DNA from 3 places in the Shinella sp. GW835-FHT14H05 genome. Region 3 is predicted to be linked to each of the others. Evidence: riboswitches for the same ligand, from Rfam matches in the RefSeq annotation. Region 3 holds a riboswitch; each other region holds the start of a gene.

Region 1 (4,985 bases), 140 kb from region 3:
CCTGAAACGTTCAGCCATCGGGTTCCTGTGACTGCCGGCCTGCCGCACCAAAGTTGCGCCAGAATTCGGTGCGAGGACAGATGGAAATCCGCCCGGTTGCCGGGCGCAGCGCCTTCGAAAGGGTGAGACGACTATGGGTTCTGGACCTCTCGCACGATCCGTTCTGGTGAGGATCGGCCTTGCAAGCCTCGTCGGGCTGACGCTCGCGGGCCAGCCGGCAATCGCCTTCGCCCAGGCCACCACCGGCAAGGAAGCCGGAAGTGCCGGAAAACGCTGGGAAGAGGAATTTTCGCTCTGGCAGAAGGTTTCCGCCGGCAGCGACCTCACGCAGTACGAAACCTATCTGAAGCAATATCCGAACGGCACCTTCGCCTCGATGGCGCGCCTGCGCATCGCCGAGTTGCAGGCCGCCGCCAAGGTGAAGCAGACGACCGGCACCTCCACCGAGCAGGCCGAGGCGGACGCCAAGGCCAAAGCGGAACAGGCGGCCGCTGCCGAAAAGGCGAAGGCGGAAGAGCAGGCGGCTGCGGAAAAGGCCAAGGCTGAGGAAGAGGCCCGGAAAACTGCGGAAGCCGAGAAGGCGAAGGCCGATGCGGAAGCCGCGCGCCTGAAGGCGGAGGCCGAGACGAAGAAGGCCGAAGAAGAAGCACAGAAGGCCGCCGAGGCCGAGAAAGCCAAGGCGGAGGCCGAAACGGCACGCCTGAAGGCCGAAGCCGAGGCCAAGAAGGCTGAAGAGGAAGCGCAGAAGGCTGCCGAAGCCGAAAAGGCCAAGGCTGCGGAAGAAGCCCGCCTGAAGGCGGAAGCCGAGGCGAAGAAGGCGGAAGAAGAAACCGCCGCCCGTGCGCTGGCCGCGGAAAAGGCCGCCGCCGAGGAGAAGGCAAAAGCGGAAGCCGCGGCCGCGGAAAAAGCCCGCACCGAAGAGGCCGCCCGCCTGAAGGCGGAAGCGGAACAGAAGGAAGCGGCTGCGCGCAAGCTGGCCGATGAACAGGCCGCCGAGGCCGAGCGCCTTAAGGCAGAGGCCCAGGCGGCTGCGGACAAAGCCAAGGCCGAAGAAACGGCGCGCCTGAAGGCCGAAGCCGAACGCCAGAAGGCCGAAGAGGCCGCGGCCGCGCAGAAGGCGCGGGCCGAAGAGGAAGCCGCCGCCCGTCGCGAGGCCGAAGCCAAGCGCATCGAGACCGAGAAGGCCGTCGCCGAAGAAAAGGCGCGCATCCAGGAAGAGGCCGCCGCCGCGCGCAAGCTTGCGGAAGAGAAGGCGGCTGAAGTGGAGAAACTGAAGGCCGAAGCGGCACGCGCTGCGGCGGATGCCGAGGCCAAGGCTGCGGAAGCCGCCCGCCTTGCCGAAGAGGCTGAAAAACGCGCCGAAGAGGCTGCTGAAGCCGCAAAGCAGGCGGACACCGAAAATACTGAAACCGAGGGGGCCGACACCGGCGAAGCCGCGACGGCCACCCGCGAAACCGAAACGCAGGACGCCGAGCGCAAGAACCGCGGCCTCGCCATCGAACGGGCCGACGACGCGAAGAAGCGCGAGGAGGAGATCTTCGAAAAGGCCGTGCTCGGCGGCACGCAGGAATCGTTCCAGGCCTATCTCGACGAATATCCGAATGGTCGTTTCGTCGGGGATGCCCGCGAACGGCTCGCAGCGCTGGCCGATACCAAGCGCGAGGAGGCGGTGACGCCGAAGCAGGAAACCGAGACGGCCATCATCGACACCGAGCGCCAGGCCATCGAGGAGCGGCCGATCGTCGATCCCCGCGAGGCCTACATGGACCGGTCGATTCGGGTGCAGGCACAGCGCTTCCTGAGCGCGCTCGGCTACAATACCTACGGCGTCGACGGCGTCTTCGGCCCGCGCACCCGCTCGGCGATCGCCGCCTGGCAGGGTTCCTCCGGCTATCGCGCCGATGGCTACCTGTCGCGTCCGCAATACCGCGCATTGCGGCAGGCCGCGCAATATGCCGAAGCCCGGCAGAACCGCCAGCGCCGCTACCAGCAGGACTACGACGTGCTCGAAGGCCCGGTCGATGGGTACTATGAAGAGCGCGAATACCGCGGCGACAGCTACTACAACGATGGCGGCGGTCTGGTGATCATTCCGGGCTATTGAGTGGGTGACGGCGGTTTCAGCACAGGCGATGCCGCTGCGGATCGATTGACTTGCGCGATGCGGAAGCATAATCATCCGGATTATTGGATGGTTCCCGGATCCGGAAACGGATCGGGGAGTAAATGGGAATGTGACGCGGCGGACCCAAATAGGGCGCTGCAATCACGGCCGACCCCGCGACTGTAGAGTGGCGAGGGACGTTCATCCGGAGGGCAGGATCTGGTGCGGGACGAAGCAATGGTGCTTCAGGCCGTGCCAGGGAGAACCCGCCGGAAAAGCCACTGGGTGGCATCGCGATAAGCCGGGGCCGGACGCCTCTTAGTCTACGAATCGTCCACCCTTTTGCGATGCGTCTACCCGGGAAGGTGAGAATGTTCCGCAGGCGTTGAAAAGCGCCGGACGCCGCGAGCCAGGAGACCTGCCAGCCGATGAGGGCATTTCGCCCGACCTGGGGAGGGGCTTCCCCAACGCCTGCACGGAGGTTGTCATGGCTGTTTCTTCAACGTCTTCTGTTACCCTTTCCGCAAACGACCGCCTTGTTGCCGGCGTTTTCGCGCTTCTGATCGGCGCTTTCCTGGTTTTCGGCGCGGGCCTCGCGAATTCGGCCGTGCTGCATGACACGGCGCACGACACCCGTCACTCCTACGGCTTTCCCTGCCACTAAGGAGTTTTTGACATGATCGTTCGTTATCTCCTGGCCGCCCTGGTGGCCGGGCTGTTCTCCGGCGTGCTGATGACAGCCGCCCAGGAGGCGCGAGTCGTGCCGCTCATTCTCCATGCGGAGGAATTCGAGGGCGGCGGCGAAACCGCGCCGGCCACCGAAGGCACCACGCCCGCTACCGATGGCGCCACGCAGACGCAGGAGCATTCTTCGCTCGGCGCCGTCCTTCTGGATGTGGCTTCGTCCTTCTCGCCGATCTCCGTCGCCTATGCCCATGAGGGCGAAGAGCACGAAGAGGGCGGTATCATGTTCGGCATGAGCCGGTTCTCCGGCACGCTGCTCGCAAACCTCGTGACCGGCTCGGGCTTTGCCCTGTTGCTCGCCGGCTTCAGCCTCGTTTCCGGCCATCCGATCACGGTGGCGAACGGTGCGCTGTGGGGGGCTGCCGGCTGGCTTGCCGTGCACATGCTGCCGGCCATCGGCCTGCCGCCGGAGCTTCCGGGCTTCCCGGCCGCCGATCTCGGCGATCGCCAAGTCTGGTGGGTTGCGACCATCGTGCTTTCCGCGGCAGGGCTCTACCTGCTCTTCCTCAAGGACGGCATCGTCGCCAAGATCGCCGGCATCGTGCTGATTGCGGCGCCGCAGGTCTACGGCGCGCCGCAGCCGGGCGACATTTCCAGCAATGTTCCGGCCGTTCTCGGTGCGGAGTTCGCCGTCGCGGCGCTCGCCACGACGCTGTTCTTCTGGATCGTGCTCGGCCTCTCGCTGGGTTTTGCCAACGAAAAGATCGCCAAGGCCGCCTGATATGGCACAGACATCGCCCGGAGCCGTCCTGGTTCTGGGCGGTGCGCGTTCCGGAAAATCCGCTTTTGCCGAAAGGCTGGTCGCCGAGACCGGCCTTTCGCGTCATTACATCGCCACCGGCCGGGCATGGGACGATGAGATGCGCCAGCGCATCGACAAACACCGCGAGGATCGCGGCGACGGCTGGCAAACCCATGAGGAGCCGCTTGCGCTCGCCACCCGCATCAGGGATGTGGCACGCCCGGACCGGGCGGTGCTCATCGATTGCCTTACGCTCTGGGTGACCAACCTGATGCTGGAGGAACGCGATATGGCCGCGGAATTTGCCGGCCTCGCGGAAGCGATCAAGGCGGCGCAGGGCCGGCTGGTCTTCGTCTCCAACGAGGTCGGCCTCGGCATCGTGCCGGAAAACCGCATGGCGCGTGAATTCCGCGACCATGCCGGGCGGCTGCATCAGCAGATCGCCGCCCTCGTGCCAGAAGTCTATTTCGTCGCGGCCGGATTGCCGCTGAAAATGAAGGGTTGAGTCATGCTGCAACAGAAAATCCCCGCCACCGTCATCACCGGCTTCCTCGGCGCGGGCAAGACGACGCTGATCCGCAACCTGCTCCAGAATGCCGGCGGCAAGCGCATCGCGCTCATCATCAACGAGTTCGGCGATCTCGGCGTCGATGGCGACGTGCTGAAGGGCTGCGGCGCGGAAGCCTGTAGCGAGGACGATATCATCGAGCTCACCAACGGCTGTATCTGCTGCACCGTCGCCGATGATTTCATCCCGACCATGTCGAAGCTGCTGGAACGCGAAAACCGCCCGGACCACATCGTCATCGAGACGTCCGGCCTGGCCCTTCCGCAGCCGCTCGTCGCCGCCTTCAACTGGCCTGAAATCAAGACGCAGGTGACGGTCGATGGCGTCATCACCGTGGTGGACAGCGCCGCCGTCGCCGCCGGCCGCTTTGCCGACGACCATGACAAGGTGGATGCGCTGCGCGTCGAGGACGACAACCTCGACCACGAGAGCCCGCTCGAAGAACTGTTCGAGGACCAGCTCACGGCTGCCGACCTCATCATTCTCAACAAGACGGACCTGATCGACGCCGCGGGCCTCAAGATCGTGCGCGACGAAGTCGCCTCGCGCACCGTCCGCAAGCCCACGATGATCGAGGCGAAGAACGGCGAAGTCGCCGCCGCCGTGCTGCTCGGCCTCGGTGTCGGCACGGAGGACGATATCGCCAACCGCAAGTCGCACCACGAGCTGGAGCACGAGAACGGCGAGGAGCACGACCATGACGAGTTCGACAGTTTTGTCGTGGAGCTCGGTGCCATCGCCGACCCGGCCGCCTTCATCGAGCGCCTCAAGGGCGTGATCGCCGAACACGACGTGCTGCGCCTCAAGGGTTTTGCAGACGTGCCCGG
Region 2 (4,985 bases), on a different contig from region 3:
TTGAACAGGCCCGTCGCCCCTTCGGAGGCCGGCAGCGCGAAGAGGATCAGCATGATCAGCCAGGCGCCGTCCGGAATGTCGAGCTGATCGAGGAAATAATAGACCGCGATCATCGCGAGCAGCGTCAGGATGATGTTCGGCCCGGCAATGGCGAACCAGTCGAGCCGGCGCCCGAAGCGCACGACGCGCTGGACGATCGAGGGGCTGTAGTCGATGCGCTTTTCGAGCAGCTTGCGCTTCTTGCCGACGAGGAAGGAGGCGACATTGGCCTGATATTCCGGATCGTCCGCATGGGCCGCGGCATCTTCCGCCGTCATGGCCAGCGCGATCTCGGTCACTTCCAGCTCGGTCTTGCCGGAGCGGCGGGCGAAACGCTCGATCGTGTTGCGGTATTTGTTGCGCGAGCCGAAATCGAGGTCGCTATAGTCCGAACCCTGCCGCAGCGCCTCGTCGAGACGGCTCACACTTTCGAACCAGACCGGCCATTCCGTGTCGTCCACCGAGCGCAGGCTCTTGATCAGCGAGCTCATCGTCACATTGCCGGAGGAAAGCCGGTTGTTCTCCGCGACGATCAGTTCTTCGAGATCCGTGCCGCGGCTTTCGATCTTGCGCTCTAGCCACTGGATCACCGCGCCGGAGGCCTGGAGGCCGTCGCGCAGGCGATAAAGAAGCTGGATGACGAAGGTATTGTCCTCGACGAAGCTCTCCATCGACTGGAGATGCGCGATGCACTTTTCCGGATCGTTGAGGCGGATCAGTTCGTCGGCCACTTCGTTCGCCTTGAACCGCATTTTTCGCGAGCGCTCGACGCGGCTCGATATGCGCCGCAGGTTTTCGAGCAGCACGAAGCGAATGAAGGAGGGCAGCGCCCAGAGTTCGCCGATCTTCAGCGCGTCAAGCTTCTGGAAGCCCTGCACGAAGGACGTCAGCCCCTCATGCGAGACGCCGCTATGGGTATGCGCGACATAGAGCCAAGCGAGCGCCAACGTACGCGGCACCACCTGCCCCTCGATCTGAATGGTCGGGAGCTGGCGATAGAACCGCCGCGGGAAGTCGCGCCGGACCTCCTGGATCGCCTCTTCGACGACATAATAGTTGTCGAGCAGCCATTCGGCGGCCGGCGTGATCTGTGCGCCCGCTTCGACATCCTTGGCCGTCGCCTGGTAGACGCGAAAGATTTCCTTCTCGTTTTCCTTGTGCCGGGCACGGAATTCGAAGGGCTGGAAGCCGGGCAGCGCCGCGGTCTTGTCGCGCGCCAGCGCTTCACCGCAATCGGCGAGCTCCTCCAGCGACAGATAGGTGGCGCGGATCGAATCGTTATAATCGATCTGCTTGGCGTCGGCGTCGCGCGAAGGGGCTTGCGGCGTATTGTGAAGGGGCATGTTTCTGATTCTGGATCCGGCCATATGGAACCATCCGGCAACGGCCTTTGCGCCGAACGGTTTGTTGCGGGCAGGCTTCATCTCGGTGCCGCGATCAGCCATGAGACCATACGGCGCCCGGATGGCGCGAATGGAATGGACATGGCTCAGGCGACACGCTGCTTGGCATCCTGGCCGCGTGGTGCATGAAAACGGCATTTTTTAGCCGCAAGGACAGAGACTTGCAACATGTCAACATGACCGGATGGCGCAGCATCGACCCTCATTTGTGGTTTTGGTGAATCGCAAGACCCGGATGGGGCCGCACGAGCGCATAGGACAGGCGGATGCCAAATGCATGACATGGGGAAAAGTTCCGCAGCTCTTGCCAACGCCGATCCCGCCATTGACTTGGCGGCGCCGCCACGCCAGCTTGGCGCCGTCAGGGTCTTCCGAGTCGAAACGGCTCGGAGGCTAAGAGGGAAGCCGGTGCGATGCTCCAGATCGAGCACCAAGACCGGCGCTGCCCCCGCAACTGTGAACGGCGAGTTTCTGTCGAAGGATGCCACTGGTTTTTACACCGGGAAGGCGAGACAGGGGCGACGACCCGCAAGCCAGGAGACCTGCCCTGACAGCTGTAACGTCCATGGGCGGGGTGTCCCAAGGGTGCGCCTGCTCCCGCATGCGTGCGTCCGGTCATCCCCCAATTCACCGATTGGGGAAACAATGCTTGCCAATACCGACCACGGCCTCTCCGGCACCGGAAAGCCGGAATCCATCTTCATCTCCTGGCTGCTCTGGCAGCCGCGCGGCGCCGATCTTGCCGTCGAAGCCCTGAAGGAAGTGCGCAAGCTCGCGCGCTACGAAGGCATCGATCCCGATATCGTGCGCCTGAGGGCGCTGTTCGCTTCGCTTGCCGGCGCGGGAGGTGCGGTGCACTGACGGCTTAACGCATAAAGACATATTGACATAAAGATATCTTTATGTGATCTCCGGTGTAGTATGATGATGACACCGGAGGGCTTTGCCATGGCCAATTCGCACCTGGACACCCTGTTCGGCCCAGAACTGCCACGCCGCGACGGCAGCGAGGTTCTCGCCGCCCTGCAGGCCGCCGCCCGCGAGCGCATCCTGGTGCTCGACGGCGCCATGGGCACGGAAATCCAGACCCTGAAGCTGGTGGAAGACGATTTCCGAGGCGACCGCTTCGGCGACTGCGCCTGCCACCAGCAGGGCAACAACGACCTCCTGACGCTGACCCAGCCCGGCGCGATCGAGGACATCCACTACCGCTACGCGCTTGCCGGCGCCGACATCCTCGAAACCAACACCTTCTCCTCCACCACCATCGCCCAGGCCGATTACGGCATGGAGGACATGGTCTATGAACTGAACCGCGACGGCGCGCGCCTTGCGCGGCGCGCCGGTCTGCGCGCGCAGGAAAAGGACGGCCGCCGCCGCTTCGTCGCCGGCGCCCTCGGCCCGACGAACCGCACCGCCTCCATTTCGCCGGACGTCAACAATCCCGGCTACCGCGCCGTCACCTTCGACGACCTGCGCACCGCCTATGCCGAGCAGGTCCGCGGCCTCATCGACGGCAGCGCCGATATCATCCTGATCGAGACGATCTTTGACACGCTGAACGCCAAGGCCGCGATCTTCGCCACCCGCGAAGTCTTCGAGGAAAAGGACATCCACCTGCCGGTGATGATCTCCGGCACGATCACCGACCTTTCCGGCCGCACGCTCTCCGGCCAGACGCCGGAGGCTTTCTGGAACTCGGTGCGCCACGCCGACCCCTTCTCCATCGGCCTCAACTGCGCGCTCGGCGCCAATGCCATGCGCGCCCACCTCGCCGAAATCTCCTCCGTCGCGCAAACCTTCGTCTGCGCGTATCCCAATGCCGGCCTGCCCAACGCCTTCGGCCAGTATGACGAGACGCCGGACGAGATGGCCGCCCAGATCGAAGGGTTTATGCGCGATGGGCTCGTCAATATCGTCGGCGGCTGCTGCGGCTCGACACCGGATCATATCCGCGCCATCGCAGCCGCCGCCGCGCGCCACAGCCCGCGCGAAATCCCCGACATCCCGCGCCACATGCGCCTCTCCGGCCTCGAACCCTTCACGCTGACCGACGCCATTCCCTTCGTGAACGTGGGCGAGCGCACCAACGTCACGGGCTCGGCGAAATTCCGCAAGCTGATCACCGCCGGCGACTATGCGGCCGCCCTCGACGTCGCGCGCGACCAGGTGGCGAACGGCGCGCAGATCATCGACATCAACATGGACGAGGGCCTGATCGATTCCGCCCGGGCCATGACGGAATATGTCAACCTCATCGCCGCCGAACCGGATATCGCCCGCGTTCCCCTGATGATCGACTCGTCGAAATGGGAGGTGATCGAGGCCGGCCTGAAATGCGTGCAGGGCAAGCCGCTGGTCAACTCGATCTCGCTGAAGGAAGGCGAAGAGGCTTTCCTGCACCATGCCAAGCTCGTGCGCGCCTATGGCGCCGCCGTCGTCGTCATGGCCTTCGACGAGACCGGCCAGGCCGACACCAAGGCGCGCAAGGTGGATATCTGCACCCGCGCCTACAAGCTGCTCACCGAAGTCGCCGGCCTCGCGCCGGAAGACATCGTCTTCGACCCGAACATTTTTGCGGTGGCGACCGGCATCGAGGAACACGACAATTACGGCGTCGACTTCATCGAGGCGACCGGCGAAATCACCTCCACCCTGCCGCATGTCCACATTTCCGGCGGCGTCTCCAACCTCTCCTTCTCCTTCCGCGGCAACGAGCCGGTGCGCGAAGCCATGCACGCCGTCTTCCTCTACCATGCCATCCAGGCGGGCATGGACATGGGCATCGTCAACGCCGGCCAGCTCGCCGTCTACGACACGATCGAACCGGACCTGCGCGAGGCCTGCGAGGACGTGGTGCTGAACCGTCAGCCCAAAAGCGGCGGCACCGCCACCGAACGCCTGCTGGAAATCGCCGAGCGCTTCAAGGGTGCTGCCGGCAAGGAAGCCAAGGAGCGTGACCTCGCCTGGCGCGACTGGGGCGTCGAAAAGCGGCTGGAGCACGCGCTCGTCAACGGCATCACCGAATTCGTCGAGGCCGACACGGAAGAGGCCCGCCAGAACGCAGAACGCCCGCTTCACGTCATCGAAGGTCCGCTGATGGCCGGCATGAACGTCGTCGGCGACCTTTTTGGCGCGGGCAAGATGTTTCTGCCGCAGGTGGTGAAGTCCGCCCGCGTGATGAAGCAGGCCGTCGCGGTGCTGCTGCCCTACATGGAAGCCGAGAAGCTCGCCAACGGCGGCAGCGGTGAACGCCAGAGTGCGGGCAAGATCCTGATGGCGACCGTGAAAGGCGACGTGCACGATATCGGCAAGAACATCGTCGGCGTCGTGCTCGCCTGCAACAATTACGAGATCATCGACCTCGGCGTCATGGTGCCGGCAACGAAGATCCTCGAAACGGCGAAGGCCGAAAAAGTCGATATCATCGGCCTGTCCGGCCTCATCACCCCTTCGCTCGACGAAATGGTGCATGTCGCGACCGAAATGGAGCGCGAAGGCTTCGACATCCCGCTCCTCATCGGCGGCGCCACGACCAGCCGC
Region 3 (4,985 bases):
CCGCGCGATCTTAGCGTGCGCCTGCGCCTGATGGACATGGATGGCGGCAATGCGCGCGTCCTTTTCGAGCTTTTCGGCGGGCAGGGCACGATGAACGTGCCGAACTGGGCGCCGGACGGCGAAAAATTCGCCTTCGTGCGCTACGCGCCGGCCGCCTGATCTCCCGATATCCGGTGAGCGCAAGTTAAGTTTTTGCTCACCAGCCCGCTTAAGCGATTTTTGCCGTCTTGCCTGTAGCCTTTGTTCAACAATGTCCGGAAAACCGGGCGGGGGACAGGCAGGGGCAGAGATGACGAGCAAAGCGGAAGAAAGCCGCGCGACACGGCGACGCGGTGTTGGTTTGGTGATCCGGACGGCGGCCGTGATGATCGTGCTGCTGTTCGGCGCCGCCAATTACCTCGTGCTCGACTACGCGATCGAGCGGGCCGACAGTTTTGTCGCCGAGACCGAGCGCACGCTGGTGCGCAACGAGTTCGGCCACCAGATCGACCAGGTCGTACAGTACCAGAGCCAGCTTTCCTTTTGGGACAAGAGCTTCAACGAGCTTGCAGACGGCATGCCGGGCGACGCCTTCGTGCGGGACCAGCTGCGTGACTGGATGTGGTCCGACTTCGGTTTCTCCTGGATGATCTTCGCTTCGCCGGACGGCGAAAAGGTGCTCGGCGTTTATCGCGGGGAAAAGGTTTCCGAGAGCAAGGCGCGCGAAAAGCTGCATTGGGTGAGCGATCTCACCCACAAGGCCGAGCGCAAATATCGCGAGGCGCTCTCGCCGGATCGCGGCGGCTGGCAGGTGGCGCGCGCCAAGGAGGATCCCGACCTTCTGACGCCGGCGCTGCCGGAAATCCATGTCACCGGCATGCGCCTCATCGACCGCGTCATGAGCATCGTCGTCGTGCAGGCCGTCGTTCCGAAGTCGCTCTATATCCCGGCCCACCGGCTGGAGCCGACACTGCTCATCACCGTCAAGCCGGTCTCGAAAAAGATGCTGGCGAACACCGAGCGACGACTCGGCGTGCACGATCTCGGCTTTACCCCCATCGTGACGCAGGAGCCGGGGCTGGTAATGACGCCGGTCGGCGCCGATGCCTACAATCCCATGGTCGCCTCCTGGCGGCCGAATATGCCGGGCTCCTTCGTCTGGCGCTCGGCGCTGCCGCAGATCGCGATGTTCGTGCTGGTCTTCGCCGGCGTCATGCTCTTCGTCACGCTGCGCTTTTCCGCCCTCATCAAGGCGCTCCAGCGCAGCGAGGCGAAAAACGCCTTCCTCGCGCGGCATGACACGCTGACGGGGCTGAAGAACCGCAGCGGCTTCGACGAGGAGGTGCGCCGCGCCATCCGCAAGGGCGAGACCAAGCCCTTCGCAATCCTCGCGCTCGACCTCGACAAGTTCAAAGCGGTTAACGACCGGCATGGCCACGCGGCTGGTGACGCGGTGCTGCAGGCCGTCGCCCGGCGTTTTTCCGATCGCATCGGCAAGCAGGGCTGCGTCGCCCGTCTCGGCGGCGATGAATTCTCCGTGCTCCTCACCGGCGAGCGGAGCCATGAGGCGCTGCTGGAGCTTGCCGGTAGCCTCGTGCGCGATACGCAGGTGCCGATTGCTTATGACGGCCAGTTGCTCGTCATCGGCGGCAGCGCCGGCATCGCGCAGTTCCCGCAGCACGGCGGCTCCGTGCATGACGTGATGGTGATGGCGGATGCCGCGCTCTACGCCGCCAAGAACGCCGGCCGAAACCGCGCCGTCCATGCGGATCATGTCGGCCAGGAGATAATCATCGAGGCCGGCGAGGCGCGCGCGGCCTGATATAGGGCGCTGACAGGCCGGTGCGCGGCGCGGGCAGGCTTGATCGCGCCGCCAAGCCATGCGCATATCGTTCCCGTCAGGTGCCTGCGTTTTGCAGGAGAATCGGGAATCCGGTGCGGGTGAGAGCCTCAAGTCCGGAACGTGCCCAGCGCTGTGACGGGGATGGTTCGCGCCGTAAAAGCTTGAATCGATTCAGGCTTTTGCCACTGGTTGTTCAACCGGGAAGGCAGGTGCGGGCCGTGTGACCCGAAGTCAGAAGACCGGCCTGGCAAGATAGACCGAACCGCGCGGACGGCGGAAGGTTTTGCGCATTGTTGGGGAGATGACGATGCGAGCCGAACCGTGCGATCCTCTGGTCGGGGCGGGCGCCTTTTCCAGCGAGGACAAGGCCGCCGTCTACCATGCCATCGAAACGCGCCGCGACGTGCGCGACCAGTTCCTGTCCGATCCCTTGCCGGACGATCTTGTAGGCCGCCTGCTGCACGCCGCCCACAGCGCGCCCTCGGTCGGCTTCATGCAGCCGTGGAATTTTCTGCTGGTGCGCAGCGAGGCGACCCGGCGCGCGGTGCATGCCGCCTTCCTGAAGGCCAATGCCGAGGCGGCTGCGATGTTCGACGGCGACCGCCAGACGCAATATCGCGCGCTGAAACTCGAAGGCATCCTCAAGGCGCCACTGTCGATCTGCGTCACCTGCGATCCGACGCGCGGCGGCACCGTGGTTCTGGGGCGCACGCACAATCCACGCATGGATGTCTATTCCACGGTCTGCGCCGTGCAGAACCTCTGGCTTGCGGCGCGGGCGGAAGGGGTGGGCGTGGGCTGGGTCAGCATCTTCCATGACGCCGACATCCGAAACATCCTCGGCATTCCGGACCATGTCGAGATCGTCGCCTGGCTCTGCGTCGGCCTGGTCGACCGCCTCTATGCCGAGCCGGAGCTTGCGGTAAAGGGCTGGCGGCAGCGTCTGCCGCTGGAGGACCTGGTGTTCGAGGAGCGCTGGCCGGACGCGGGCGTTAGTTGACGCCGGCATCGGCCGGGCGGCCGAGATCGATGGCGGATTCGTTGGCCGGCAGGAAGACCGGGCCGACCGTGCGCACCTTGCTCTTCGCCGGGTCGTAGTCGCGTTCCTCGACCTTCACCGGCAGCTTGGCCGGCGTCTCGTCCTTCTTCGGCAGCGTGTGGATGGTGGTGATCGAGCCGCCTTGCTCGTCGCTATCCCTGCCGGTGCTCGCAGTCTCGCTGCCCTTCAGCGCCTTCTCGCGCTTGATCATCTCCTGGTAATAGGCCGAGAGATTGCAGCCGCAGGCGCCGGGCTTGGAGAGGTCGCGCGTGCGGTAGGAGAAGGCGTTCGGCATTTCGTAATAGGGCCGGCCGGTGACCGTAGAGGTCATCTGGTCCGTCTCCTGGCCGCTCGTCATCGACTGGTAGAACAGTTCGGTCTGCGTCTCGGGGCACATCATCGCGCAGACCTGCTGGTCGCGGCGGAAATCGAGCGGGGTTGCGCCCGACGAGATCGGGAAGAAGCCGCCGTCGCAGGTGCGCACGCAGACGGTGCGCAGGTTGCCATGGCCGGAACCACCGCCGAGCGAGCGCAATTGCAGACGCTCGCTGCCCTCCGGCGTGGTGCCGAGAGGGAGCGTGCGTTTTTCATCGAGCGTGCGCAGCGTTTCGGTCGCCGCGATCGGCACCATCTTCGCCTCGTCATTGCAGCCGTTGCTTGCGAGCAGCGCGGTCAGGCGGGTGCGCTTGCCCTGCGACGAGGTGCCGCCGGCGAATTCGCGGCGTTTCTTGTCGAGGATGTCGAGATTGCGCTCCATCTTGCCGATGACCGTCGAGAGCGTGTCGCAGGCCGCCGCATTGGCGCCGCCGACGACGATGATGCTGCCGCCCGAGCAGCCGAGCCGGCGCTGGTCGCTCTTGGCCTTGCGCAGCTGGATGTTCTGGCGGGCGATGGCACCGGCATATTTGCGCGCGCTCGCCGTATCGACGACCACCTTGGGCAGGTTCGCAAGCTCCGCCTGGATCTGCTCGCACACCGCCGCTGCCGCCGAGCCGCCCGAAAGCAGGAGCGGCAAGCCGGTCGCAACGGCAAACAGAAGGCGGGTCAAACCTTTCAAATCTTCGATCCTGTGAAACTGTCGGGGCCGCGATCCGGCCGCATAAGCATATCCTATCATAGGCTGCATGAAGGGAAGCGCAACGTGCTCCCGCATTTGTGATTAATGCGCGGCGGAAAATATGAGTTGCGTATTCATCTTTTTGCCGGCTGCCCGCAATTGATCTCGTCCGGGGCTTGGTGTAGCACTCTGCGCACATACAACAGCCGGTTATGCGCCCGTCGCCGCGCAGCCGCCGTTCGGCGGAAGACCGGCCCTTCACAGGCAGGTGAACATGCGGATTTCGTCAGTTTTGTTGAGCCCTTTCTACGCGCTCCAGCTCGCATCCGGCGCAAAATCCTTCGCCGACAATCCCGTCATCGGCAGCAAGTGGCTGAACCGCAAGGGATTGCACGAGAAGCGCGTCTCGCTCGCCATGCGCATGGCCGCCTGGCGCCGCACCAAGCTGGAAAAGCTCGTCGCCCCGGAATATCGCCGGCAATATGCCGAAAACGGCTTCGTGAAGATCGAAGACTTTCTGTCGCCCGAGGTTTTTGCCGCGGTGACGCGCGAGATCGCGGAGCGTGATTTTGAGCGCTACGACATGCTGCAGGGCGAGACCGTCACCCGCCGCGCCATCATCGACGACAGCGATTTGGAAAGCCTGCCGGGCTTCAAGGCCGCGCGCAACGATCCGCGCGTCACCAATCTGCTGCGCTATGTCTCCTCGCATGACGGCCAGCCTTTGCTCGTCGTGCAGATCGTGATGGCGCTGCCGTCGGTCATCACGCAGGGCTCGACGGACCCGCAGACCGCGCTGCACAGCGACACGTTCCAACCGACCGCCAAGGCCTGGCTGTTCCTGCGCGATGTCGGCGAGGAGGACGGCCCGTTCTCCTACGTTCCGGGCTCGCACGAGATGACGCCGCAGCGCCTCGCCTGGGAGCGCCGCATCAGCGAGAACGCCGATTCGATCGAGAACAAATATTCTGCCCGCGGCTCGTTGCGCATCATGCCGGACGAGCTTTCGGCGCTGGGTTACGTCCAGCCGGTCAAGATGACGGTCAAGGCGAACACGCTGATCGTCG

The links. Region 3 has a riboswitch for cobalamin ahead of bluB (5,6-dimethylbenzimidazole synthase). Riboswitches for the same ligand answer to the same signal wherever they lie in the genome.
Region 1: it holds a riboswitch for cobalamin, as region 3 does, so the genes downstream of both, AC1Q6Z_RS05995 (CbtB domain-containing protein) here and bluB (5,6-dimethylbenzimidazole synthase) in region 3, are expected to answer to the same signal.
Region 2: it holds a riboswitch for cobalamin, as region 3 does, so the genes downstream of both, AC1Q6Z_RS17590 (hypothetical protein) here and bluB (5,6-dimethylbenzimidazole synthase) in region 3, are expected to answer to the same signal.

Annotation. Positions count from the first base shown of each region.
Region 1 covers NZ_JBXAFY010000001.1:1,217,625-1,222,609, forward strand. The annotation lists gene AC1Q6Z_RS05990 (peptidoglycan-binding domain-containing protein) at 134-2,104, shown strand; cobalamin riboswitch at 2,176-2,544, shown strand; gene AC1Q6Z_RS05995 (CbtB domain-containing protein) at 2,592-2,768, shown strand; gene AC1Q6Z_RS06000 (CbtA family protein) at 2,781-3,569, shown strand; gene cobU (bifunctional adenosylcobinamide kinase/adenosylcobinamide-phosphate guanylyltransferase) at 3,571-4,095, shown strand; gene cobW (cobalamin biosynthesis protein CobW) at 4,099-4,985, shown strand, end outside.
Region 2 covers NZ_JBXAFY010000005.1:175,326-180,310, reverse strand. The annotation lists gene AC1Q6Z_RS17595 (glycoside hydrolase family 94 protein) at 1-1,382, opposite strand, end outside; cobalamin riboswitch at 1,790-2,006, shown strand; gene AC1Q6Z_RS17590 (hypothetical protein) at 2,088-2,303, shown strand; gene metH (methionine synthase) at 2,391-4,985, shown strand, end outside.
Region 3 covers NZ_JBXAFY010000001.1:1,359,281-1,364,265, forward strand. The annotation lists gene AC1Q6Z_RS06675 (TolB family protein) at 1-159, shown strand, start outside; gene AC1Q6Z_RS06680 (diguanylate cyclase domain-containing protein) at 290-1,801, shown strand; cobalamin riboswitch at 1,863-2,084, shown strand; gene bluB (5,6-dimethylbenzimidazole synthase) at 2,130-2,822, shown strand; gene AC1Q6Z_RS06690 (DUF2865 domain-containing protein) at 2,815-3,918, opposite strand; gene AC1Q6Z_RS06695 (phytanoyl-CoA dioxygenase family protein) at 4,214-4,985, shown strand, end outside.